DNA from 2 places in the Intrasporangium calvum DSM 43043 genome. Region 2 is predicted to be linked to the other one. Evidence: predicted binding sites of a transcription regulator. Region 2 holds the regulator's gene; the other holds the start of a gene.
What was found. Region 2 encodes LexA, which represses DNA repair genes until DNA is damaged. Its sites were predicted from a motif close to TCGAACANNTGTTCGA; they were not measured.
Positions count from the first base shown of each region.

Region 1 (11,066 bases), 820 kb from region 2:
GGGGGAGGTCGGTCACCGTCGTGCCGACCCGAGAGCGCAGGTCGAGGCGGTCGAAGTCGTAGCCGACCTGCACCCTCGCCTCCCAGGGCAGGTCGTTGTGGCCGTCCACGAGAGGGTGCTCGGTGAGCAGGGCGAGCGCATGGGCCAGGGCGTCGGGCATTCAGTCATTGAACACCGCCCCCTCTAGAGTGGGTCGCATGACCCCACCCCCACCGACTGCGACCCGCAGCGTCGCCCTGGTCACCCTGGGGTGCACCCGCAACGAGGTCGACTCGGAGGAGCTGGCCGGCCGGCTCCAGGCGGAGGGGTGGACCCTCGTCGAGGACGCCGCCGAGGCGGACGTCGCCGTCGTCAACACGTGCGGCTTCGTCGAGCAGGCCAAGAAGGACTCGATCGACGCGCTGCTCGAGGCCTCCGACCTCAAGGCGGACGGCCGCACGAGGGCCGTCGTCGCGGTGGGGTGCCTGGCGGAGCGCTACGGCAAGGACCTCGCGGAGCAGCTGCCGGAGGCCGACGCCGTGCTCGGCTTCGACTCCTACCAGGACATGTCGAGCCACCTCCAGACCATCCTCGGCGGGGGCCACGTGCCCAGCCACACCCCGGGGGACCGGCGGCGGCTCCTCCCGCTGACCCCCTCGGCGCGCCCGGCGGAGGCCGTGAGGGTCGCCCTCCCCGGACACGGGGACCACCCCGAGCCGTATGCCGCTGGGCCCGGTCCCGCTCCCGCCAGCGGTCCCCGCGTGGTGCGGGCCCGTCTGGACGGGCGGCCCTGGGCGCCGCTCAAGATCGCGTCCGGGTGCGACCGTCGCTGCTCCTTCTGCGCCATCCCGATGTTCCGCGGGGCGTTCGTCTCCCGCCGGCCGGCCGACGTCATCGCCGAGGCGCGGTGGCTCGCCGGCCAGGGGGTCAAGGAGCTGTTCCTCGTCTCGGAGAACTCCACCTCCTACGGCAAGGACCTCGGAGACCTCGGCCTGCTCGAGAAGCTCCTGCCCGAGCTGACCGCGGTCGAGGGCATCGAGCGGGTTCGGGTCAGCTACCTGCAGCCCGCCGAGATCCGGCCCGGACTGCTCGACGCCATGGCAGGCACGCCGGGAGTCGTTCCGTACTACGACATCTCCTTCCAGCACGCCTCGGAGCCGGTGTTGCGACGGATGCGCCGATTCGGCTCGCGCGCGGCCTTCCTCGACCTCGTCGCGAGAGTCCGAGCCAGTGCCCCGGAGGCCGGCATCCGGTGCAACGTCATCGTCGGCTTCCCCGGGGAGACCGAGGCCGACGTCGCGGAGCTGGAGGCGTTCCTCACCGAGGCCCGCCTCGACGTCGTCGGGGTCTTCGGCTACTCCGACGAGGACGGCACCGAGGCAGAGGGCCACGGCGAGAAGGTGGCTGCTGACGTCATCGCCGACCGCTTGGAGCGCCTGACCCGGCTGGTCGAGGAGCTCACGGCCCAGCGGGCCGAGGAACGCATCGGCGACCTCGTCGAGGTGCTCGTGGAGGAGATCGACGAGGATGACGGACGGCTCGTCGGACGCGCGGCCTTCCAGGGCCCGGACGTCGACGGCGTCACCTACATCGAGCCGACGCCGGGGCGGCCGACGGTGGTGGGTGATCTCGTCTCCGCTGTCGTCGTGGCCACCGAGGGTATCGACCTCGTGGCGGAGCCGGCATGACGGAGCCGCTGCTGCCGCACGGCGAGGGCCCCTCACCGCGCCCGACCGACTGGAACGTCCCGAACGCCCTGACCGTGCTGCGCTTCCTCCTCGTGCCCGTCTACGCCCTGGTGCTCTTCTACGACGGCGGTACGCACCCGTGGTGGCGCTTCTGGGCCTTCGTCGTCTTCGTGCTCGCGGCCGTGACGGACGGCATCGACGGTCGCCTCGCCCGGCGCAACGGCCAGATCACGAACTTCGGCAAGGTGGCCGACCCGATCGCGGACAAGGCCCTGACCGGCACCGCGTTCATCGGCCTGTCGGTGCTCGGCCTCATCTGGTGGTGGGTCACCATCGTCATCCTCGTCCGCGAGATCGGGATCACCCTCCTGCGCTTCATCGTCATCCGGCACGGGGTCATGCCTGCCGGTCGAGGCGGCAAGCTCAAGACGATGCTCCAGACCTTCGCCCTCGGTGCGCTCACCCTGCCGCTCTGGTCCTTCCCCCTCGCCGAGGTCTGGACCTGGCTGGCGCACGGCGTGCTCGCCGCGGCGCTGGTCGTCACCGTGGTCTCCGGGGTCGACTACGTCTTCCAGGCGATGCACCTGCGAGAGAACAGCGAGCGCACCCGGGTCCGGCGCGAGCACCGGGCGGCGCGACGGTCGGGTGGTCTGCCGTGAGGTCGCGGTGACGGTGCCCCCGGTCGCCGCCCATGTCGGGGCCGACAGCGACTCCGGCACTCTCTCAGCCCGGCTCGTCGCGCACCTCACCGCCGCGGGGGAGACCATCGCGGCCGCCGAGTCGCTCACGGCCGGGCTGGTCGCGGCGACGGTCGCCGACACCCCGGGAGCGTCGCTGGTCCTTCGCGGCGCAGTGGTGGCCTACGCCGCCGACCTCAAGGTCGAGCTCCTCGGGGTCCCGGGGTCCCTCGTTGACGAGGCTGGCACGGTCGACCCCCGCGTCGCACGCGCCATGGCCGAAGGGGTGCGCGACCGGCTGGGGGCCACCTGGGGCGTCTCGACGACGGGGGTGGCCGGCCCCGGACCGGCAGAGGGCAAGCCGGCCGGGACGGTCCACGTCGCAGTCGCCGGCCCGGCGGGAACAGTGACCCGCGCGCTGCGGTTGAACGGTGGGCGCCCACAGGTGCGGGCGGCTGCGACCGAGGCGGCGCTCACCCTCGCGCTCGACGTGATGACCGGGAACGCCAAACCCCTGCGACCTCCCGAGAGCCACGGGGTACGGTAGGAGCAGAGACACACCCAGAGCGTGACCCCAGACACGGCTACCGAAGGAGGACGGCATGGCCCTGTTGCGACGTGAGCTCGGAGATGTTCTCCGGGAGCGTCGGCGCGCACAGGGGCGCACCCTTCGCGAGGTCTCGGCTTCCGCGTCCGTGTCCCTCGGCTACCTGAGTGAGGTCGAGCGGGGCGAGAAGGAGGCATCCTCCGAGCTGCTCGCCTCCATCTGTGGCGCACTCGAGCTGCCGCTGTCCCAGGTTCTCATCGACGTCTCGAGCCGGATGGCCGAGTCCGAGGGCCTGGCCCCCACGGTGACGCTGCGGGTCCCGTCCGAGGACGTCGTCGCCGCCTCCGCTGCCTGAGTCGACCGGTCCCAGCTGGTCTGCGTACACATCCGGGGAGCCGTTCCCCTTCCATGGGTGCGAGACTCGGCCTGTGCGGATGAGCCACTTCTGGACCTTGATGAACGACGAGTTCGGTGCCGACTACGCCGCCACCCTGGCGCGGGACCACGTCCTCGGAGCCCTGGACGGGCGTACCGTCCTCGAGGCTCTGGAGCAGGGCGAGCCACCCCGGGAGGTCTGGGAGGCGCTCTGTGACGACATGGACGTCCCGTCGGCGCGGCGGCTGGGGCACCACACCCGGGTCGCCCGAGGTGCCCAAGGGGGGCAGCTGGGAGGAAAACGGTGACGGGTGGGTTCACGCGGACGAGCCCAGCGGCATACGGCATCGAGATCCTGCGCGGCGACATCACGACCGACGCCGAGGCCGACGCCATCGTCAACGCGGCCAACGCGACACTGCTGGGTGGGGGCGGCGTCGACGGCGCCATCCACCGGGCGGCCGGCCCGGGGCTGCTCGCGGAGTGTCGACGGCTCGGAGGGTGCGCCACCGGGGACGCGAAGCTCACCGGGGCGGGGCGGCTGCCGGCGCGTCACGTCATCCACGCAGTCGGGCCCGTGTGGCGCGGCGGAGGGGCGGGGGAAGCCGCCCTCCTCGCGTCCTGCTACCGGCGGAGCGTCGAGCTGGCCGCCGAGGCCCGGTGCGCCGTCGTGGCGTTTCCGGCGATCTCCTGCGGCATCTACGGCTACCCGGTGGAGCTGGCGGCACCGATCGCGATCCGGACCGTGGCAGCGACGATGGAGGAGTGTCCCGGCGTCGGGCGTGCGAGGTTCTGGCTCTTCAGCGACGGGACGCAGGCCGCCTTCGCCCGGGCCCTGGAGCAGGTCCGGCAGGAGAGCTGAGCAGCCCGGGAAGGAAACCCCGGCGTGTCGGCGACCCGGAGCCCCGGCGTCGAACACGTGTTCGGTACGGTGTCCACAGGTGCAGCGCCATGCTCGACGTCGTCCACAGGCCGTCCCGTGGAACATCCCGATGTCGGTGCTCGCACCTAACGTCTGACCTGACAGCGCGATCAATCACGAGCCGTGGCTGCTGGTCGAAGGTAGACGACCGCAACGGAGACGGCAGATAGGTGACCGACATGGCCACGGTGCAGGACAAGGACAAGGCCCTCTCCTCGGTGATGGGGCAGATCGAGAAGAACTTCGGCAAGGGAGCCGTCATGCGCCTGGGCGATGACGTCCGGGCGCCCATCGAGGTCATCCCGACCGGGTCGATCGCTCTCGACGTCGCACTCGGGATCGGGGGTCTGCCGCGCGGGCGCGTGGTCGAGATCTACGGCCCGGAGAGCAGCGGCAAGACGACGGTGGCGTTGCACGCGGTCGCCAACGCGCAGAAGGCCGGCGGGATCGCCGCCTTCATCGACGCCGAGCACGCGCTCGACCCCGACTACGCCCAGCGGCTGGGCGTGGACACCGACGCGCTGCTCGTGTCGCAGCCGGACACGGGGGAGCAGGCCCTGGAGATCGCCGACATGCTGATCCGGTCCGGCGCGATCGACATCATCGTCATCGACTCCGTCGCCGCGCTCGTGCCCCGCGCCGAGATCGAGGGCGAGATGGGCGACAGCCACGTCGGCCTCCAGGCCCGGCTCATGAGCCAGGCGCTGCGCAAGCTGACCGGTGCGTTGAACTCGACTGGTACGACAGCGATCTTCATCAACCAGCTCCGCGAGAAGATCGGGGTCATGTTCGGCTCTCCCGAGACGACCACGGGTGGCAAGGCGCTCAAGTTCTACGCCTCGGTGCGTCTCGACGTGCGTCGGATCGAGACGCTCAAGGACGGGACCGAGCCGGTCGGCAACCGGACGCGGGTCAAGGTCGTCAAGAACAAGGTGGCGCCGCCGTTCAAACAGGCCGAGTTCGACATCCTCTACGGCCTGGGGATCTCCCGCGAGGGCGGCATCATCGACATGGGTGTCGAGCACGGCTTCGTCCGCAAGGCCGGCGCCTGGTACACCTACGAGGGCGACCAGCTCGGGCAGGGCAAGGAGAACGCCCGCAACTTCCTGCGCGACAACCCCGACCTGGCCGACGAGATCGAGAAGAAGGTCAAGGAGAAGCTCGGGGTCGGACCTCGGGTCGACAAGCAGGCCGATGCGGCGGACGTGCCCGTCGAGTTCTGAGCGTGAACGGTCGTGTCTGACGACAGTCAGGAGGCCAAGCTGGCCCGGGCCGCGGCCATCCTCGCGGAAGCCGAGGGGTTGGCCGCGCCACGGAGCGCGGCGGGTGAGTCCGGTGCCGGCCGATCCGGTGGGGGGCGCCGTTCGTGGGCGCCTCCCCCCGAGGATCCGGTGGCAGCGGGCGACGAGCCCGACCCTGAGTCCGTGGCGCGCGCCATCGTGCTGCGCCAGCTCTCGATGGCGCCGCGCAGCCGAGCCCAGCTCGAGCGCAAGCTGAGCCAGCGGGGATGTGAGCCGGCGGTGGCCGCTCGAGTCCTCGACCGTATGACTGAGGTCGGGCTCGTCGACGACGAGGCCTACGCCGAGATGCTGGTCCGCTCCAAGCAGCAGGGCAAGGGCCTCGCCCGCAAGGGGCTGGCTCACGAGCTGCGACGCCAGGGCATCGACGCCGAGATCGCGGGCCAGGCGCTGGACCAGGTCGACGGCGACGACGAGCGAGCCAAGGCCGAGGAGCTGGTCGCAAAGAAGCTGCGCACGATGTCGGGGCTGACCCCCGACGTCCAGGCCCGGCGGCTCGCGGGGATGCTCGCCCGCAAGGGCTACTCCGGGGAGATCGCCTGGCCGGTGATCCGCGACGCGGTCAACGGCGCCCCCGAGCACCAAAGGGACTGATCACACGGAGGACGACAAAGAGGGGGTGGGGACCGATCGGTCCCCACCCCCTCTGGGTGGTCAGCGTCGCTCAGGCCTGGGACGGGACCACTGCGATCGCTGACACGTCGAACTCGAGCTTGACCTTCTCGCTGACGAGAACGCCGCCGGTCTCGAGGGCTGCGTTGAACGACAGGCCCCAGTCGGTGCGGTCGATGGTGGTCTCACCCTCGAAGCCGATGCGGATGTTGCCGAACGGGTCCTTGGCGGAGCCGGTCTCCTCGAACGGGATGGTGACCGACTTGGTGACCGCGTTGATGGTCAGGTCGCCGGTGATGTCCCACTCGGAGCCGTCGCGCTCGACGTGGGTCGAGACGAAGGTGATCTCGGGGTAGTTCTCGACGTCGAAGAAGTCGGGGGTCTTGAGGTGGCCGTCGCGCTGCTCGTTGTGCGTCGTGACCGAGGCGGCCTTGATGACGACCTTGACGGAGGAGTTGGCCGGGTTCGCGGTGTCGACGTGGGCCGAGCCCTCGAAGTCCTCGAAGTTGCCGCGGACCTTGGTCACCATCGCGTGGCGGGCGGAGAAGCCGATGCGGGTGTGGCTCGCGTCGATCGTGTAGTCACCGGAGATGTCGCTGATGGCGACGGAGGCGACGGGGGCCTCGGCAACGTCGTTGGCCTTGGTGCGGTTGAACAGTCCCATGATGAAGTCCTTGTCAGTAGTGGTTGAACCTTCAATCACTAGGATGCAGGACTTTTGTTGAACTGTCAAGTATCCGTTCGTGAATACTTTATCGGGACTCGGGGGATCCCGCTCGGCGACGCCCTCGGCGGACCGCGGGCCGGACCAGGAGGACGTACCCTTGTCGATGCCATGACGACGGAGAACATGATGCCCAAGACGTACGACGTGCGCACGCACGGCTGCCAGATGAACGTCCACGACAGTGAGCGCCTCGCCGGCCTGCTCGAGACGGCCGGCTACGTCGACGTCGCGACCGTGCCGGTCGCGCAACGCCCGGACGTGGCCGATGTCGTCGTGTTCAACACCTGCGCCGTCCGCGAGAACGCCGACAACAAGCTCTACGGCAACCTCGGCCAGCTTCGTCCGGCCAAGCTGCGCAACCCGGACATGCAGATCGCCGTCGGAGGGTGCATGGCGCAGAAGGACCGAAGCACGATCGTCGAGCGCGCGCCCTGGGTCGATGTCGTCTTCGGCACCCACAACATCGGTTCCCTCCCCGCCCTGCTCGCGCGAGCCGCGCACAACAAGCGCGCCGAGGTCGAGATCCTCGAGAGCCTCGAGACGTTCCCCTCGACCCTGCCCACCCGTCGTGACTCCGCCTACAGCGGGTGGGTGTCGATCTCGGTCGGCTGCAACAACACGTGCACCTTCTGCATCGTCCCGAGCCTGCGGGGCACGGAGCAGGACCGTCGGCCGGGGGAGATCCTCGCCGAGATCGAGGCGCTCGTCGCGCAGGGCGTCATCGAGATCACGCTGCTCGGCCAGAACGTCAACACCTACGGCGTCGAGTTCGGGGACCGACTCGCCTTCGGCAAGCTGCTCCGGGCCTGCGGCGAGATCGAGGGCTTGGAGCGGGTGCGCTTCACCAGCCCCCACCCCGCCGCCTTCACCGACGACGTCATCCTCGCCATGGCGGAGACGCCGAATGTCATGCCGAGCCTGCACATGCCCCTGCAGTCCGGCTCCGACACGGTCCTCAGGCAGATGCGGCGCTCCTACCGCAGTGCCCGGTTCCTCGGGATCCTCGACACGGTCCGCGAGCACATCCCGGACGCGGCGATCACGACCGACATCATCGTCGGCTTCCCCGGTGAGACCGAGGAGGACTTCCAGGGCACGCTCGACGTCGTGCGCCAGGCCCGGTTCTCCAGCGCCTTCACGTTCCAGTACTCCATCCGGCCCGGCACACCGGCCGCGACGATGTCCGACCAGGTGCCCAAGGCCGTCGTCCAGGAGCGCTTCGACCGTCTCCTCGCGCTGCAGGAGGAGGTCAGCTGGGCTGAGAACCGGCGGTTCGAGGGGCGTGAGGTCGAGGTGCTCGTCGCGCCCGCGGAGGGTCGCAAGGATTCCGAGACGCAGCGGATGTCGGGGCGCGCCCGCGACAACCGGCTCGTCCACTTCGCCGTCCCGGACGGGTCCGAGCGACCGCGTCCCGGCGACCTCGTCACGGTCGGGGTCACCTACGGCGCCCCGCACCACCTCGTCGCTGATGCTGCCGTCGACGGCGGCGGCTACCGGGTCCGCCGCACGCAGGGAGGCGAGGCGTGGGCGGCGCTGCAGGCCGATCCTTCCCACGGCGGCAAACCGAAGGTGAGCCTGGGCATCCCGGCGGTGGGCCGGCCTGCGCCGGCGCCGACCGCGCCGGCCTGCACCATCCCCTGAGGGTCCGTATGCCGCTGACCGAGCCCGACATGCTTGGATGCTGCGCATGGCCGTTCGACCCATTGTGATCTCCGGTGAGCCGGTGCTGCACCGCTCCGCCGCCCTCGTGACCGAGTTCGACGACGAGCTGCGTCAGCTCGTCGGGGACATGCACGAGACGAACGACGCGGCCAACGGCGTCGGTCTCGCGGCCCCCCAGATCGGTGTCGGCCTGCGCGTCTTCATCTGGAAGATGGACAACGAGGATGGCGTCCCTGCCCGGGGCCACATCATCAACCCGACGGTGAGGACCTCCCGGATTCCGCAGGAGCGTCCCGATCCCCGCGAGGAGACGGAGGGCTGCCTGTCGGTGCCGGGGGAGTCCTTCCCCCTCAAACGGGCCGAGCGAGCCCACGTGGTGGGACTCGACCTCGAGCAGAACCGCGTCGAGTTCGATGCGACGGGGTGGTTCGCCCGGTGCATGCAGCACGAGTACGACCACCTCAACGGCACGCTCTACGTCGACCGTCTCGACGACCGGCAGGCCAAGAAGGCCCGCAAGGCCGTCAAGCGCAACGGCTGGGGCAAGCCCGGGCAGAGCTGGCTCCCCGGCGTCGATCCGGACCCCTTCGGGCACGAGGACGTGGACGACACCGACCGACAGGGCGAGCAGGTCCACGCGATCCACGACCAGGCGCACAGCGAGGGCATGTGACGGCTGCCGCCGACCTGCCCGTCATCGCGGTCGTCGGTGCCACCGCGACGGGCAAGAGCGGTCTCGCTCTGGACCTTGCCGAGCGTCTCGACGGTGAGGTCGTCAATGCCGACGCCATGCAGCTCTACCGCGGCATGGACATCGGCACCGCCAAGCTCTCCCTCACCGAGCGTCGCGGGGTGCCCCACCACCAGCTCGACGTCCTCGAGGTGACCGAGGAAGCCAGTGTCGCCGCGTACCAGCGAGCAGCGCGGGCTGATCTCGCGGCCGTCCGCGGACGGGGTCGGGTCCCCATCCTGGTCGGCGGATCCGGCCTGTACGTCCGGGCGGCTCTCGACCGGTTGGAGATCCCACCGACCGACCCGGAGGTGCGTGGCCGGCTCGAGGCGCAGGCGGCTGACCTCGGCACCGACGCGATGTACCAGCTGCTCGCCGACGCGGATCCAGCCGCCGCCCGTCGGATCCAGCCGGCCAACGTCCGCCGCATCGTCCGCGCGCTCGAGGTCATCGAGCTGACCGGCCGGCCCTTCAGCGCCTCGATGCCGACCCGCGAGTTCGTCGAGCCGACGACCATGATCGGGCTCGCCGTGGACCGGCCGATCCTCGACGCCCGGGTCGATGCTCGGGTTGAGCAGATGTGGCGAGCCGGCCTCCGGGATGAGGTCGAGCGGTTGCTGGCGCGCGGCCTCCGGGGCGGCTTCACGGCCAGTCGGGCCATCGGCTACGCGCAGGCCATCGCCGTCATCGACGGACGCCTGACCGAGGCGGCGGCCATCGCCGAGACGGCCCGGGCGACCCGCCGCTACGCGCGTCGCCAGGAGAGCTGGTTCCGCCCCGACCCTCGGGTCAGGTGGGTCGACGCGACCGCCACGGTCGGCGTGGACCAGGTCATCGACCTCGTGAGCTGACCCCATCCCGGTGGCTGAGACGCCAGCCCTCCTCCGCTCGACCCGCGGCGACGCGACCGTGCTCGTCGTCACCGCCTTCGCGACCGTGCTGACCGACCTCGTCCTCGCGGTCCTCGCGGTCCTCGCGGTCCTCGCCGGCCTCGTCGTCGCCGGCTTCTTCGCCCTCCAGCAGGCCTCCCGCGCCGTCCGGGTCGAGCAGGTGCCGCTCCACGACACGGACCACACCGATGAGGAGCGCGCGCTGCTCGACGCGCACATCGTGGCCCACCGGATCGACGGTCCCGAGCACGAGAAGGTGCTGCGTGAGCTCGGGGTCCACGAGGAGCTCGCCCACGAGCGACAACTGTTCAGCACCACCCCCGAACCGATCGCCCACGCCCACCCCCGCCGACCCACGGGAGCGAGCCCAGCGGCATACAGCACAATGACCGTCATGACGCGCTTCACGAAGGGCCACGGCACCGAGAACGACTTCGTCCTCGTGCCCGACCCCGAGGGCACCCTCGAGCTGACCCCGGCCCAGGTGCAGCGGCTCGCGGACCGACGCGCCGGCATCGGGGGAGACGGAGTCATCCGCATCGTCCCCACCAGGCACGCCACCGAGGACAGCGTGCGGGCCCAGGCTGCGCAGGCCGAGTGGTTCATGGACTACCGCAACGCCGACGGGTCACTCGCCGAGATGTGCGGCAACGGCACGCGGGTGTTCGCGTCGTTCCTCGTGCGGGAGGGCATGGTGCACGGCGACACGTTCGACATCGCGACCCGAGCCGGCATCAAGCACGTCCGGGTCGTCCCTGAGGGCTTCGCGGTCGACCTCGGCCCCTGGCGCTACGGCGACGAGCAGGGAGCCCGCCGTGACGGCTTCGACATCATGGTCCGACCGCGGCACGGCAAGCCGGTGCCCGCGCTCACCTTCGACCTCGGCAACCCCCACGCCGTCGTCATGCTCCCCGACGGCATCGAGCTGGAGAACCTCGACCTGACCGCCCCGCCAGACG
Region 1 covers NC_014830.1:2,418,882-2,429,947, reverse strand. Annotated here, with positions in the region: gene INTCA_RS11040 (dipeptidase) at 1-160, opposite strand, end outside; gene rimO (30S ribosomal protein S12 methylthiotransferase RimO) at 198-1,667, shown strand; gene pgsA (CDP-diacylglycerol--glycerol-3-phosphate 3-phosphatidyltransferase) at 1,664-2,326, shown strand; gene INTCA_RS11025 (CinA family protein) at 2,334-2,891, shown strand; gene INTCA_RS11020 (helix-turn-helix domain-containing protein) at 2,947-3,246, shown strand; gene INTCA_RS11015 (DUF3046 domain-containing protein) at 3,326-3,574, shown strand; gene INTCA_RS11010 (O-acetyl-ADP-ribose deacetylase) at 3,571-4,128, shown strand; gene recA (recombinase RecA) at 4,368-5,411, shown strand; gene INTCA_RS11000 (regulatory protein RecX) at 5,490-6,080, shown strand; gene INTCA_RS10995 (YceI family protein) at 6,151-6,762, opposite strand; gene miaB (tRNA (N6-isopentenyl adenosine(37)-C2)-methylthiotransferase MiaB) at 6,934-8,466, shown strand; gene def (peptide deformylase) at 8,513-9,160, shown strand; gene miaA (tRNA (adenosine(37)-N6)-dimethylallyltransferase MiaA) at 9,157-10,068, shown strand; gene dapF (diaminopimelate epimerase) at 10,502-11,066, shown strand, end outside.
Region 1: the regulator LexA is predicted to act here: its motif matches at 4,178-4,193, upstream of recA (recombinase RecA).

Region 2 (11,066 bases):
AGGTCCGCCTCGACGACGTCCGCAGGGTGCAGCGTGAGCTTCTCGGCGTAGGCCGCCATCGCGGACTCGCGGTCCGGGAGGCCGGCCTGACGCCAGTTGACCGCGACGAGGTCGGCGGTCCGCTCGTCCTCGGTGTAGGTCCGCAGCGCAGCGCCGTGCGAGATGACGCAGTAGGTGCAGCGGTTGACGTTGGAGACGACGAGGGCGAGCAGTTCACGGTCGGCGTTGCTCAGGTGGCCCTCCTTGTTGACGAGGAGGTTGAAGTAGTTCCACCAGGCGAGGAACTGGTCCCCGTTGACCGCCTGCGCGCGGAAGACGTTGGGTACGAAGCCGAACGCCTCCTCGGACTTGGCCCACAGCCTCGTGACGCCCTCCGGGACGTCCTCCGGAGCGGGCACGGGCAGGAACGAGATGTGTGCGTCATCGGCCATGACGGCACTGTATGCCGCTGGGCTCGCTCGCGCTGTCAGGCGGGGGAGAGTGCCGGCTCGGGTACGTCGACCCGGGCGCCGGCAGCCTCACCCAACGCTCGGAGCGCGGCCGCGACGGCGGGGACCCGCTGGAGGTCGGACGTCGTCACGGCGAGGATCTGGCGGCGTGAGACCGGAGAGAGGGAGAGGGTGGCGACGTCCTCGTGCTTGGCTGCGTTGAGGATCAGGTCAGGCACCAAGGCGACGCCGAGGCCGGCCGTGACCAGACCGATCTGGGCGACGTAGTCCTCGATCTCGAAGGCGACGTTGGGCCGGAAACCCTCATGGTCGGCCAGGGACACGAGGTGGCCACGGCAGCGGGGGCAGCCGGCGATCCACTCCTCGTCGGCGAAGTCGGACAGCCTGACGCTCTGCCGGTCGGCCAACTGATGGCTCTTGGGGACGACGACCCGGACCTCGTCGTCGAGGAGGTGGTGGGTCTGGAGGAGGGAGAGGTCCTCCTCGAGGACGCCGAGGTCGGCGCCCTCATAGGCGAAGGCCACTGCGACATCGCAGTCGCCGTTGCGCAGGGCGGCGAGGGACTCCGGCGGCTCGGCCTCGGTCAGGGTGACGACGATGTCGGGGTGGTGACGCTTGAGGATCGCGAGAGCCTTCGGCACGAGGGTCGCCGAGGAGCTGGGGAAGGCCTGGAGCCGGACCCGGCCCGCGCGGAGTCCCGCGATCGCCGTGATCTCCTCCTCAGCTGCGTCGAGTGCGGCGAGGACGCCGACCGCATGGCGGGCCAGCACCTGGCCGGCCTCAGTGAGACGCACCTGCCGGCCGTAGCGCTCGACGAGCACCGTCCCCGTGCGCTGCTCGAGGCGGCGCACCATCTGGGAGATGGCGGGCTGGGAGAAGCCGAGTGAGTGGGCGGCGCCGGTGAAGCTGCCCTCGTCGGCGATGGCCTTCATGACCCGAAGGCCCGCTGCGTCGATCATCCCCTCAGCATAACTGACACTTATGGTTTGCGGGGTTTGAGCGCATGAGACGTACGCTATGCAGGTGAAGCTTGCGACGACCCGGGTCCTGCCGCTCGTCACGGAGGACCTCGGGACGATGGATGACCTCGTCGACCTCGTCAGTGGTGGCGGGGTCCTCGTCCTCAGCGGGGCCGGGATGTCCACGGACTCGGGCATCCCCGACTACCGCGGGCCCGACGGGACCCGGCGCGTCGAGCCGATGACTCTGGGGGAGTTCGCCGGGTCGAGCGAGGCGCGCCGCAGGTACTGGGCGCGAAGCTACATCGGCTGGCAGCGGTTCAACCAGGCTCGGCCCAACTCCGGTCACGAGCGGGTCACCGCGCTGCAGCGGGATGGATATGTCGGGCCGATCATCACGCAGAACGTCGACGGGCTCCACCAGCAGTCGGGTGCTCGAGACGTCGTCGAGCTGCACGGCTCTCTCGACCGGGCCGTGTGTCTGACCTGCGGGGAGGTGACGTCCCGGGAGTCGCTGCACGAGCGCATGACGGAGGCGAACCCCGGCTTCCGGGAGCGGTTCGCTGCGGAGTCGGAGGCGGTCGGCTCCCAGTGGGGGGAGCAGGTGCGTCCCGACGGGGACATCGTCGTCGCGGACTCCCTCGTGGAGTCGTTCTATCCGCCCCTGTGCCTCGTCTGCGGCCGGGACACGGTCAAGCCGGATGTGGTCTTCTTCGGCGAGTCCGTCCCGAAGTCGTTGGTGGAGCGATGCTTCGGGCTCGTCGACGCCGCCGGTGCAGTGCTGGTGCTCGGGTCGTCGCTGTCCGTGATGAGCGGCTACCGGTTCGTGCGGCATGCGGCGCGGATCGGCGTTCCGGTGGCCATCGTCACTCGCTCGGCGACCCGCGGCGACGGGGACGCAACGATCCGGTTGCACGCCCCGCTCGCTTCGACGCTGGACGCGTTGGGTGTGGCGCTGAGGCACTGAGGCACTGGGGCGCTGACGGACTGACGCACTGGCGCGCTGACGCACTGACCCGTGAGGCGGGTCAGTGCGTGAAGGCCGCGGGCTGTGGATGACGGGCGCGGTTCCGGGTGCGGATCGGGCAGGATCATGGGACCGTTCTGTCACGTTTGCGCCCGTTTGCACGCCGGTGGCGTGCCTCGTTCAAGGTCAGGGGATCTGAAGAGCCGTGTCGAGACGAACCTTCCTGCCGTATGTCGCTGGGCTCGCCCTCGCGGTCACGCTCACCGGGTGCGCGGCTGAGTCCGCTGCACCGGAGCCGATGACTCCGGTGCGGACGACTCCGGTGCCGACGGTGTCCGCGCCGAGCAGCTCGGTCGCCACGTCGGCGCCGGCGGCGCCGGACTTCCCGGAGGGGCTGCCAGCAGCCGCCAAGAAGCACACCAAGGACGGCGCAAAGGCCTTCGTCCAGCACTACATGGATCGTCTAAATGTCGCTTGGACCACCCCCGATCCGGACGCGATAAGGCAGCTGTGTGACGTGTCCGTCTCGAAGTCCTGCGCTGCCAACCTGCAGGACGCCGAAGACTACAAACGGAAAGGTTGGAAGTACTCGGGCAAGGCTGCACGCACCCTGAGGGTTGACACCCTGGGCCTTGAGTCCGGCGGAACGCACCGCGTCCTTTGGACCGGCATCCAACTCAGGAACGACATCATTGACGCGAAGGGGACGGTAAGGGAGTCATATCCGCGCGAAGATCTTCGCCTGGTGTTCGATCTCCGTTGGACGGCCTCGGGTTGGCTGATCCTGGATGAGCGGCTTGGGTCATGAGGGCGAGGTGGCTGATCGGTGGTGCCATGCTCGTCGTCTACATTCTTGCCGGCACCCTGCCCGCGACCGCAGGCAGCATCGGGGGCAACGCGACCAAGAGTGGTGCCGGAATCACGCTCTTCCAACGTGAACTCACCGAACTGGGTGCGGAGTATGCGCGGTTGTTGGTGAAGCCTCAGGCGCATTGGAGGTATCGGATCGCGATCTCGGGGTGTGATCTCGAGGGGGGTCCGGCGCTCAGTGGTCACTGCCTGGCGGCGGCGACGGCGGCGTGCGCGGACAACAGCCCGCGGCAGGGGTTGGGGCCGCTCTCGGACGTGTACCGGTGGTGGGTCGATCGGGACGGCGACCCGTTGCCGGCCGAGGAGTGGCCCGCCGGCAGCCGCCCGGCCGGTCCGTTGGGCCAGCAGCTGGTCGGTACCACCTGCCTGCCGAACCTGGTGCCGGGGGTGCGCCCGGTGCCGACGGTCGAGATGATCGTGGCGGCGTTCCACCAGACGCGGTGGGCGACCGCGCGGGTGGCCACCCAGCCGGAGGGGAACACGACGCTGGTCAACCTCGAGACCTTCTACCGGGTGCAGTGGTCGAGGGAGGGGTTCGAGCCGGGTGAGGTCGACACGGTCGACCCGGCGCGGATGTATGGCTACCGGGTGCAGATCCGGCCCCGGCTGGTCAGCTACCGCTACCACTTCGGGGACGGGGACTCGTTCGGGCCGACCGACTCGCCGGGCGGGACCTTGAACCGTACTGAGGTTCCCGGAGGGTGGGTTGTTACGCGACCTCCGGGATGGGGGTCACGGTCGTAGCCTGCCGGTGAAGGTGCTCGAACTCAACCGGGGGCAGGTACCCGATCGAGGAGTGCAGCCGCCGGGCGTTGTACCACTGGACCCAGCGGGCGACCTGCCACTCGACCTCGCGGCGGTCCTTCCACGCGGGACCGGGCAGGTCGATGGCCTCGGTCTTGAACAGCCCGATGGTGCTCTCGCAGAGCGCGTTGTCGAGCGCATCGCCGACGGTGCCGATCGAGCCGGCGATGCCGGCCTCGAGCAGCTCAGCGGTGAACGCGATCGAGGTGTACTGGCTCCCGGCATCCGAGTGATGGACCAACCCTGTTGCATCCCAGTGCGATTGGTGACGCTGACGCAGGCTGAGGGCTTGGCGCAGCGCGTCGGTCACCATCGAGGTGTGCTTGCTCGTGGTCACCCGCCAGCCCAGAATCCGGCGGGAGAACACGTCCACGACGAACGCCACGTACACGAACCCGGCCAGCGTCCACACGTAGGAGAAGTCGGCCACCCACAGCTGGTCCACCCGAGTGGGCACGTCCCAGCCCCGCTTGACCAGGTCCGGGTGCCGGGCCGCCGCCTCATCCCGCCGGGTCGTCACGGTGTGGTGCGTTCCTCGGCGTACCCCGCGGATCCCGGCGATCCGCATCAGCCGCGCCACCTGGTCGCGGCCCACGCCAAGGCCGGCACGGCGCGCCTCGTGATAGAGCTTGCGCACCCCGTAGACACGCCAATTCTGTTGCCACAGTGTGAAGATCGCGTTGACCAGATACGCCTCCTCGAGCGCCGCATCGCTGAGCGGGCAGGCCTTGCGGGCGTAGTAGGTGCTCGGCGCGATCTTCATGCCGTGCTCGGACAGCACGGTACAGATCGGCTCGACGCCGAAGCGGGCCCGGTAGGTGTCGATGTAGGCCACGATCACCGCAGTCGGCGGTCGAGCTCCGCCTGAGCGAAAAACGCCGAGGCGGTCTTGAGGATGTCGTTCGCGCGCTCGAGCTCGGCGACCCGACGCTTGAGTGCACGCACCTCCTCCGATTCCGCCACTCGAGCCGAGGCCGCCGGGCGGGAACCCGCGGCCCGTTCCTCGGCCTCGACCCAGTTGCGGATCGTGGCCTGGTTGATGTCGAGCAGCGCGCCGACCTGACGACGCGCCTCGACCTTCGCCTCCCCGTGCTGCTCGAGCCGGTCCAGGTACATCCGGACCGCCCGCTCACGGGTCGCCTCGTCGAACTTCTTCGGTGCAGGCATGAGAACAGTCTCCCTTGCTAGATCAACACCCTCCGGGAAACTCAGGACGATTCACCTACCCGCACGGGCAGGTGGTGCACACCTATTTGGAGGCGGGTCAGTTCGCCTCGTTCGTGCAGGTGCGGTTCGGGGCGCAGTTCCGGGTCAACGGGGGGCCGTGGATCGAGGTCCCGGACCAGGTCACGGTGCGCCAGCCGGCCACCACGATCACCGTCAAGCAGGCCCGGTCCGTCCTGGTCAACCAGTGACCCGGCACGAACTGCACACTCGAGCGCTGGTGGCGAAGAACTGCACACTCGACGATTGGGGCTGCCTGTCGCACTGACCTGCCAGGCGGGTCAGTGCGACAGCTAGGGCAGCCGGGGCTCCCTTGCCTGAGTGCCGGGCGGCCGGGGCTCCCGCGCTTGGGTGTCGGGCGCCGAGAACCGCTCGAAGGGAATGATCTCGACGACATCGGCGGCTCCTTCGGCAGCGACCTTGTCCTTACGGGTCGGGTAGTCCCAGAGCTCGGCTGTCTGCAGACCCCAGAAGACCAGGAAACTGAGGATGACCACGACCTCGAGGATGAGGATGACGTAGTTCCCGGTCAGGCCCATCAGGTGAAGGACGACCGTCACGCCGATCAGGGCCACCATGACGGCTGCGACCAGGCTGTACCGGTTGACCCAAGCGCGTGGCCCCTGCTCAGGCTCCCGCCCCCCTGGTGGAGTCGGTGCGGACCGGAGCTCATCGGACTGCTGCTCAGCCCGGCTGAGGCCACGAGCGTTGGCGATCATCACGCCGATGACACCCAGCACCATGGTGATCGCGGCGACCCCGTGGCTCACGTCCTTGAAGGTGTCCGGCCAGAAGAGGAAGAGACCGAGCTCGACAGCGAGGATCACCAGACAGATCCATGATGCGCGCCGTGCCCACTGAGCCACGTGACCGTTGAGCGGCGTGGGAGCCTCGTCGGCGGGCTGCATCGGGAGCTCGAGATCCTTCTGGGTGCTCGTGGCGCGCCGACGGTCCCGGCGGACGAGCAGCCACTTGGCGAGCACGGCCAGCGCCGTGGCGATGAGGAGCGTGGTGATGTTGTTGCGCACGGCAGCGGCGGTGAGATCGAGGTTCTGCACGGGGTACTTGGAGCCGCACCCGGTGTCGACGACGGTCGGGACGAGCGCGACGACGAAGGCCATGAAGCCTGAGAAGTCGAGCAACACGTCCTCGAGCGGGTCGTTGCCCTTGTAGACGATGAGGCACGCCCCGACAGCGAACAGCCCGCCGATGAAGGCACCTCGCGCCGGGGTGTGGTAATACGCGCTGATCGAACCGAGGAGGCACGGCTCGCCGCGGAAGGTCTCCAGCCCCACCGCGATGAGCAGCGTCAGCAGCAGCGGGATCGTCGCCAACCGCAGGTAGCGATACGTGTTCAGCACGGCGGCCTCGTGCGACTGCCTCATGACTGCCCTCCCGAGTGTGCAGGCCTGGTGACGGTCAGAGTCTGGCGTGGCTCGACGTGATACGCACCCCGAGCGGGACCGGGCCGGTGTACGGGACTGAGCTCAGCGGCATACGGACTGGGCTCAGACCCGGCGCAGGACCGCGGTGACCTTCCCGAGAACGGTGGCGTGGTCTCCGTCGATGGGGGAGAACTCGGGGTTGTGCGGCAACAGCCACACGTGGCCGTCCTTGCGCTTGAACGTCTTCACGGTGGCCTCGCTGTCGAGCAGCGCCGCGACGATGTCGCCGTTCTCGGCGGTCGGCTGCTGGCGCACGACGACCCAGTCGCCGTCGCAGATGGCCGCCTCGATCATCGAGTCGCCGACGACCTTCAGAAGGAAGAGGTTGCCCTCGCCGACGATCTGCCTCGGCAGGGGGAAGACGTCCTCGACGACCTCCTCAGCGAGGATCGGCACGCCCGCAGCGATCTGGCCGAGGACCGGGACGTAGGCGGCGGCCGGCCTGGCATCGCCCGAGTCGGTCTCGGTGTCGTACTGGGCGCCGGACCCGGACTCGACGCCGGATGTCCCTCGGCGACGGCCCGAGGATGCCGGACCCGCGTCGGGAGAGACGATCTCGAGCGCGCGCGGCCGGTTGGGGTCGCGCCGCAGGTAGCCCTTCGCGACGAGGGCGTTGAGCTGGTGGGAGACGCTCGAGGGGCTCGACAGCCCGACGGCATCGCCGATCTCCCGCATGCTGGGCGGGTAGCCGCGGCGGTCGACCGAGTTGCGGATCACCTCGAGCACCCGACGCTGACGGACGGTCAGCCGGTCTCCCTTGTCCCGGTCGGGAAGCTCGGTCACGCCCATGGTGATCCCCTTCGTCATGCTCACGCGGCTGCTTGGTGGCGACTCGTCTCAGGCTGTCACAACAGGCACTGTCGGTGGTGACTGGTGTGCTTCCTGTTGTGGATGAAGCCTAGGGGGCTTCGAACACAGTTGCCAAACATTTGTTCGACGTGTCGCTCGACAATCTTCGGGGTGACGTGTTAGAAATTCGTACAGGCGTTCTATCGAACACCCGTTCGCAGTGAGGGAGGCACCATGGCCGCACAGGTTCTCGAATTCCTGGTTCCGGTCGAGCCAGCACCGGTGGCACGGCCGCGACTCGTGCTCGTGCCGCCCGTGACCGAGCCCACCTACCGGCTGACTCGACGGGGTCGGGTGGTCGTCGCCTTCTTCGTCGCACTGCTCGTCGCCGCGCTCGGCCTGGCCCTCGCGGGGCAGCTGGCGTCGGCGTCCGGACAGCCCGAGTCGGTCACCGTCGAGGCCGGGCAGACATTGTCCGAGATCGCCCTCCGAGAGCTTCCGCAGCTGCCGATCGCAGCCGGCGTCGTCGAGCTCCAGCTGGCCAACAACCTCTCCACCTCCTACGTCCATGCTGGGCAGACGCTCGTCATCCCTGAGCTCTGAAACAGCCCTCGGGCCGTATGCCGCTCAGCTGGCTCCTGTTTGCGCGCTGAGTGCTGCTTGGCTCCCCTGATCGGCCGCGTTGGCTCCACCTTCAGCGGCTGGTGCACCGGCGCTTCGACCCCGCCGGGGCACCCGGAGCGCCGCACCCTCGCCGTGACCGGCGTCGGTGCGGCGTTCTCGTGTCTGGCACCGGGTGGCGGGTGGGGGGCGGCCTGTGGACAAGACCTCCGGCGGAATCGGCGCTTTTTCCTAGCCTCGTCGGGATGGGGCTGGGAGGAGTCTGCAGATGAGATTTGAGGTGGAGCCCGACGCGCTCGTGCGCGACTCGGGCAGGTTCGGCGAGGCTGTCCGGGCGTTGGACGGCGTGGACGTCGGGAGTGCCGTGGCACCGGTGGCCCAGGCCTTTCCTGGGGGTCTGACCGCTGCGGCGATCCGGGAGCTCGGCGTGGCGTGGGGTGACCGGCTGCTGCGCGCCCGGCTCGGCCTCGCGAGGGTCGGGATGGACCTCGCGGCAGCGGGGGAGTCCTACGCCGTCGTCGAGCAGGTGGCGCGCCGCGCCGTCAGCGGGTCCGGTGAGCTTCCGTGACCCGGCAGCTCGGCGTCCGGGACATCAGGGCCTTTCGGCCCGCACTGGTCCTCGAGGTGGTCCACCGGCTCGAGATCCAACGGCGACGTGTCATGGGGGCTGCCGACGCGGCTCTGCGTGCCCGGGCCGCGGGACGCGAGTGGCGGGGGCGGGCGGCGACGTCGGCGAGCCAGGCCCAGTCGGGGGCGGTGGCACTGTTGGGTGACGTGTCGGCCCGCATGGGGGTCACGGCGTCGGTGCTTCGCGGTCTCGCGGCGCGGATGGAGGCCTGCCTCGAGCTGGTCCACCGAGCAGAGCGGATCGCACGGGACCGAGGTGCGTGGACGGACGCGGACGGCCTCGTCCAGGTGCCCCACCGCTTCCCCACGGGCGACCCGACGATGGACGCCCATGTGGGGCGGCTGGACGCCCTGATGGTGAACGAGGTCGGGCGCTGCCTCGGCGAGGCGGTTCGGGTCGCTGCGGAGACGGATGTCGAGGTGCAGCGCCGTCTGCGCGGGGCGGTGGCCGATCCGGTGGCGCCGGCGGTCCCCGACGAGCTCGGCGTGGTGCCGCCACCGCCCGAGGGTGGGGTGGGGCGGCCGGATGGCGCGTTCGCCAACGCGGCGTGGTGGCGCAGCCTCACCGTGAGCGAGCGGCGGCGGGCCATCACCCAGCACCCGGACTGGGTCGGCCCCCGGGACGGGATCCCCGCCTGGGACCGCCACCAGGCCAACCTGATCCTGCTTGCCCGCCTCCGCGGGCCGGCGAGGGAGGCGCTCCGACGCGCCGGTTCGATCCCCCAGCGCACCGCGATACCCACCTGGGAGCGCGCGAAGTCGATCGAGGCCATCGACGCACTCCTGGCCAAGCGCGACGGGGTGACGAGGCAGCTGCTCCTCATCGACGTCTCCGGGCTGGTGGTCCGGGCCATCACCACCGTCGGAGACATCGACCGCGCCGGGCACGTCGCGACCTATGTGGGGGGGTTCTCGACGCGACCGGAGCGGGACCTGCGGGACTACGACGACCGGTTCGTCGGGATGCGGCGACTGGCGCTGACCCAGACGCGCGAGGAGGGTGACGACGGCGACGTCGCCATCGCCATCTGGTTGGGCTACCCCGCTCCCCAAGGACGTGACGGGGGATTCTCCAGCCGGTCGGTCCTGCGCGACGACACGGCGCGGGCCTGGGCCGACGACCTGGCCTCGTTCACCAACGGCATCGACGCGAGCCGGGATGCACCCGCGCACCAAGCGCTCTGGGCTCATTCCTACGGGTCGGTCGTGACCGGTTTCGCCCTGCAGCAGGTGATGCGGATGGACGACGTCGCGCTCTTCGGCTCGCCCGGGACGTCGCTCGGCTCCGTGGCGCAGGCCGGCCTCAAGCCAGGGGCCTTGAACGTCCTCGCCGCGCCGACTGATCCCGTGCCGATGACCGACTGGCACGGTCTGGACCCACGCGAGATTCCAGGTGTTGCGGCCCTCGGCGCCACTGCGGCCCTGAAGCCCGGCGCGACCAACGTGGTCCTCCGGGAGTCGTTCCTGCACGGCGACTACCTCGACGAGGGCACGACCTCCGAGTACAACCTCGCAGCGATCGCGGCCGGGCGCTCGGACCAGCGACTCCCGGCCCAGGGCGACCGACCCCTGGCCCCGATCCCGCCGCCGGCGCCGTGACCGGGCGAGAACAACCGGGCCGACCAGTGGCCCGTACGGACAACGACTCATGAAATGGAGGAAGAAGCGATGAAGGACAAAGAAGGCCGGAGACTCGTCTCGGGGAGAGGGGCCGCGGTGATCGGCTCGCTGTGGGTGCTCGGTTCGGTCGTCATGGGATGGGGAACGGCATCGACGTCGCTCGTGCCGAGGCAGTTCGAGTACACCGTTGGCTACCTTGCCCTCGGCGCCTTCCCGGCGCTCCTGCTGATCCTCGTGTGGTCCTACCTCGAGTGAGACCGGCGGGGCGGTTGGGGCGGTTGTGACGTTTGCGCAGGTCATCGCCTTCGTCATGACGCGCCACGCCGAACTTTGCGTTCTGGCTTGATTACGCATCGGTCACGTGCCTACAGTTACCCCTACATCTAGTAGTTACATGGCTGTAAGTCGTCCACATGTAGTCCCCAAGGGATCGCACGTTACGCACAGCTCATCCACACGCTGTCCCCAGCTCTGTCCCCAGAGCGAGCTCAGCGGCATACGGAATCTGCTTTTGAGGGAAGGTGAGCGCAGGTGCACTGCCCGTTCTGCCGGCACACGGACTCGCGCGTCATCGACTCACGGACTGCGGACGACGGCACCGCGATCCGCCGGCGCCGCCAGTGCCCCGAGTGCAACCGCCGCTTCACGACGATCGAGACCTCGAGCCTCAACGTCATCAAGCGATCCGGCG
Region 2 covers NC_014830.1:1,595,417-1,606,482, forward strand. Annotated here, with positions in the region: gene INTCA_RS07235 (peroxidase-related enzyme) at 1-431, opposite strand, end outside; gene INTCA_RS07240 (LysR family transcriptional regulator) at 467-1,408, opposite strand; gene INTCA_RS07245 (Sir2 family NAD-dependent protein deacetylase) at 1,467-2,375, shown strand; gene INTCA_RS07250 (DUF6318 family protein) at 2,581-3,183, shown strand; gene INTCA_RS07255 (hypothetical protein) at 3,180-3,989, shown strand; one part of gene INTCA_RS07260 (IS3 family transposase) at 3,955-4,919, opposite strand; AL1L pseudoknot at 4,798-4,929, opposite strand; one part of gene INTCA_RS07260 (IS3 family transposase) at 4,919-5,216, opposite strand; gene INTCA_RS19835 (hypothetical protein) at 5,291-5,464, shown strand; gene INTCA_RS07270 (hypothetical protein) at 5,567-6,658, opposite strand; gene lexA (transcriptional repressor LexA) at 6,782-7,525, opposite strand; gene INTCA_RS07280 (LysM peptidoglycan-binding domain-containing protein) at 7,742-8,110, shown strand; gene INTCA_RS07285 (hypothetical protein) at 8,397-8,696, shown strand; gene INTCA_RS07290 (alpha/beta hydrolase) at 8,693-10,354, shown strand; gene INTCA_RS07295 (hypothetical protein) at 10,424-10,630, shown strand; gene nrdR (transcriptional regulator NrdR) at 10,907-11,066, shown strand, end outside.